Regions from separate parts of the Flavivirga spongiicola genome, predicted to be linked through region 2. Evidence: riboswitches for the same ligand, from Rfam matches in the RefSeq annotation. Region 2 holds a riboswitch; the other holds the start of a gene.
The links. A riboswitch is a leader RNA that binds a small molecule or an ion and turns the genes downstream of it on or off. The one in region 2 is predicted to bind cobalamin.
Positions count from the first base shown of each region.

Region 1: it holds a riboswitch for cobalamin, as region 2 does, so the genes downstream of both, Q4Q47_RS02085 (TonB-dependent receptor domain-containing protein) here and Q4Q47_RS18225 (PAS domain-containing protein) in region 2, are expected to answer to the same signal.

Region 1 covers NZ_JAUOEO010000001.1:571,501-573,709, reverse strand. Annotated here, with positions in the region: gene Q4Q47_RS02090 (bifunctional adenosylcobinamide kinase/adenosylcobinamide-phosphate guanylyltransferase) at 1-496, opposite strand, end outside; cobalamin riboswitch at 587-852, shown strand; gene Q4Q47_RS02085 (TonB-dependent receptor domain-containing protein) at 881-2,209, shown strand, end outside.
Region 2 covers NZ_JAUOEO010000001.1:4,601,017-4,603,225, reverse strand. Annotated here, with positions in the region: gene Q4Q47_RS18235 (hypothetical protein) at 1-42, opposite strand, end outside; gene Q4Q47_RS18230 (pyridoxamine 5'-phosphate oxidase family protein) at 193-798, shown strand; cobalamin riboswitch at 893-1,023, shown strand; gene Q4Q47_RS18225 (PAS domain-containing protein) at 1,140-1,631, shown strand; gene Q4Q47_RS18220 (AraC family transcriptional regulator) at 1,651-2,209, opposite strand, start outside.

The sequences.
Region 1 (2,209 bases), 4.0 Mb from region 2:
GAGTTAAAGGGATTCCTGATACCATCATAGTTGCCTTATTTGCATGTTTAGCAATATGTTGATTCATCCAACCTTGAAGTTCTGTAAATTTTCTACCTATTTCTGTTTGGGCATGTACACCCATGCCAATTTCATTGGAAATTATAATGATGGTCGCATCTATATCAAGTAATTTTTCAAATTCAGATTTAGCTAATTCTAAGCTTTTTTCAATATCATTTTTGGTGTCTACAAAGAAATTAGTAAGCCACAGTGTTACACAATCAATAACGACCACATCTTTCGGGTTTATCATTTTAGAAAGAACTTTTTCTTCTTCAACAGACGTCCATCTTTCATCTCTATCGGCAATATGTCTATCAATTCGTTTTCTATGATCATCATCCCAAACACGTGATGTAGCAATATATTTAGGAGTTTTTGAAAGAGATAACGCTAAGTCTTGTGCGTAGCGACTTTTTCCTGAGCGTTCGCCTCCTGTTATGTAAAAAATCATATCCAGAAAATTATTTATTGTATTTGCAAAGATTAAATATTTTATATGAATAAAGCGAGAAGTGTACTCTTAATTCTAAAATTGATTAGTATATTTGCAGCGAATTTTGGTTCTGTTCAGTTTTAAATTGAACGGATTAAAAGGGAATCAGGTGAAGTGATTGCCGATTGTAGATAGATGGCTTACGAATTTTTGAATTCTAAAATCTAAATCTAAAATCTAAAATCTCGAGTCCTGAACTGTTCCCGCAACTGTAAGCTGTAAGCTTCATGTTAAACTTCTAGTCACTGGATTTTTTCTGGGAAGACGAACATGAAGACGCAAGTCAGGAGACCTGCCATTTTCAAAACAAAATAAGCTAAACTTTCGGGATAAAAGTTAATTATGAGGAGAATTCTAATTGTATCGATATTTTATATAGTTTGCTTTAATGGCACGGCTCAAAATGATAGTCTGGTGAATCGTTTAGAGGAGGTTGTCATTCAGGCCGACAAGAAATTGAAAAAACATTCTGTAGGATATAAAGTTATTACTTTAAGTGATTCTGTTATATTGAGAAATACAGAATCGTTTACTTCTTTATTACGTTTTAATTCGCCTTTATACTTAAGAGAGTATGGATCGGGAGGAACGAGTTCTGCTAGTTTTAGAGGTACCAGTGCGTCAAACACTGCTGTAATTTGGAATGGTATTAATATCAATTCTATTAATAACGGTCAAACCGGGTTTAACTCGTTAACAGTGAGCTTGTTTGATGCGATAGATGTAAGGAGTGGAGGAGGGAGTTTGGAATATGGATCTGGAGCAGTAGGAGGTACCATCCATTTAAGTGACCATTTACAGTTTACCAATACCAAGCAAATTAAAAACCAATTAAAGGCTTCTCTTGGAAGTTTTGAAACTTACAGAGGCTTGTATAAATTTAAATTCTCAAATTCTAAGCTTGCTATTAACTCTGGTGTTTCTTATAACCAATCTGAAAACGATTATAAGTTTTTAAATACAGATTTTAAGAATACAAATGGTGCTTACGAGAATTTTGGATTAAATGCAAGTGTTGCTTATTCGTTAACAAAGTCTTCTAAATTAAAATTCTATAGTGCTAATTACTTAGGAGAAAGATTTTTTTCTGGCGAATTGCCAAACCCATTATCTGCTAATGATAAGTATCAAGATTTTAGCCATAGAAACTTATTGGTTTACACACTTGAAAAACCAAGGCTAAGTCACGAGGCTAAATTTGCTTTTTTAACTCAGGAGTATCGATATTTTGAAGATAGAACTTTAAGCACATTTAATTTTGGAAAGTCCAAACGTTATCTTGTTAATTATAATGTTTCTTACAGTTTCCCTGAATTAAAAGCTAGTATAACCTCTTATTCAGAGTATGAATCTGCTTTTGGAAAAACAGATCAAATCACGGAAAGAAATAGAAAACAATTTTCTCAATCTTTAATTTATAATCAGAATATCAATAGCTTGGTGTCTTTCGACGCTAAACTTAGAAAAGATTTTAATTCAGATTATGACGTCCCATTTACTTATGCTTTAGGGATAAAAGTAAAACCATTCAGGAATTTGTTTTTTAGAGCCAATGGTTCTAAAAACTTTCGGGTACCAACTTACAATGATTTGTTTTGGCCGGGACAAGGGAATTTGGATTTAATACCCGAAACAGCTTTACAGGGAGAATTTGGAATTGGTTATAAGAAC
Region 2 (2,209 bases):
GCCTGCAAAAGACAACAATATAATAGTAACAATTATTTTCACTCAAATTGGTATAAGTTTCTTGGGTGTAATTTTATATAATATTTACAATACGATCTATAAATACTTGATGAAATACCGTTTTATTTGATTAGGAGATGATTTTTTTAGACATAATAGCTACATTTGATTATCATATTTATAACGACTATTATGCAAATTAAAACAACGTCAGAACTTCGCAAATTATATGGATTCCCTAAAGGAAGAGCTAAGGATAAAGACCTTTTTAACTTAGACAAACATGCCATTCATTTTATTAATACATCTCCATTTTTGGTAATGTCTACATCAAATAAAGAAGGAAAATTAGATGCGTCTCCAAGAGGAGGAACACCAGGATTTGTAAAAGTGATTAATGAAACAGAAATTGTAATCCCAGATTCTAAAGGGAACAATAGACTTGATAGCATTGTTAATATTTTAGAAACTGGAACGGTTGGTTTATTATTTTTAATACCGGGTATTGATGAAACTTTGCGCGTAAATGGTCAGGCTTCTATTAGTACTGATGCTGAATATTTAGAGTTGTTTACTTCAGAAAATCATCCACCAAAGGCATGTATCGTTGTTGCTATCGAAACATTGTTTTTACATTGTGCAAAGGCTTTTATGCGCTCTAAATTATGGGATGAAAAGGCAAAAATTGATAGGAACACATTTCCGACAATGGGGCACATGTTAAAAGATCAGTTAGGAGGTTTAGAAGCTCCAGAATCTAGAGAAGATATGATTAAACGTTATGAAAAAGACCTATAAATAAGTTTAATATTAGAAGAGTTAATCATTTAGTGCTGTATTTACCTTAAAAACTATATATTTGAGTATTACCATTTATAATAAATTCAAACTATAGCTGGTATTATTTAAAGGTTTAGCTAGTGCTATATAATAAGGAATTGTGTTAAACTCACAAGCTGTCGCGCAACTGTAAGTAATATCAATTATTACAAGCCAGATACTTCCCTTTAAAAAAGACAAACGTGCTTTCGCGATTTTAAGGCCAAGTCAAGATATATATACCGGCGAGCTTAATTTATTCTGCTTATTGTTGGTGTCTTGCTTCTTTTTATCTCTCTCTGCACAAAATTATTGAAGCAATGAAAACAAAACCACATACGTTACAAGGTCCTTTAAAATGCTGGGATATTTATTCAATGCATTTGGCAGAACAAGCTATTAAATTTACTAAGCAAAATGATATTGAAATTTTAAAAACATACAAGAACAAATTTAGCTGGTCTTTTGATGTTGAAACCATACTCACTAATAATCAATTTGAAGCTTTAGTGCTTACCGGCCTTACACAAGAAATTCAATGGGTAAATAAAGGATTTACAAAAATGACGGGCTATTCTTTTAAATATGCGAAAGGGAAGAAACCTCATTTTTTACAAGGAGAAAAGACCTCTTCCAAAACTCTAAATAATATACGTAGCTATTTAAAAAGCGGTGTTCATTTTAAAGAAAGCATTGTTAATTATAGAAAAAATGGCGAGATGTATCATTGTAGTATTGAAGTCTATCCACTAAAAGATGGTAATAATAAAATTACACATCTTTTAGCTTTAGAAAATGAAATTAGACTTTGAACTTATATTAAAATAAGCTCTATTTTATTGGTAAGTAAAATTCTGTTTTTAATTTATGTGGTTCTACACGTTCTGGATTACTAATGTATTTTTCTCTAACAGTTTCATCACGTAATTCGTAATCGTTATTTAATAACCATTCATTAAAAATGTAATTGTAAACATCGGCAAAAAATTCATAACTACCTTGATATAAAAACACCGCAAATTTACCACCTTTAAGTGTTTTAACACCAATATCTCCAGAGGCTTCAGCATCTTTATGTATAACCAAACAAGAATCGTATCTAATTTTATCTTCGTCGGTTACTTTAGGGTCGTCATATGGCAAGCCTATATGTTCTATCCCTGCGGTGAATAACTTTTGCTCTTTTACTTGTCCCCAAAGCTTTTTCCAGGCAGTAGGATAATCTAAAGATTCATAAGCCCCTTGCATACGAATGTAGATGCATTTTTTGTCTTCTATATCTAGAATTTTGGCTTTTTTAATGTTTAAACTTTGACTGTTTTCAGTACTGGATGTTGTTCCCATGATGTTCATTTTTTTAATTGTGAATAATTTGTTTTTGCGATACGCT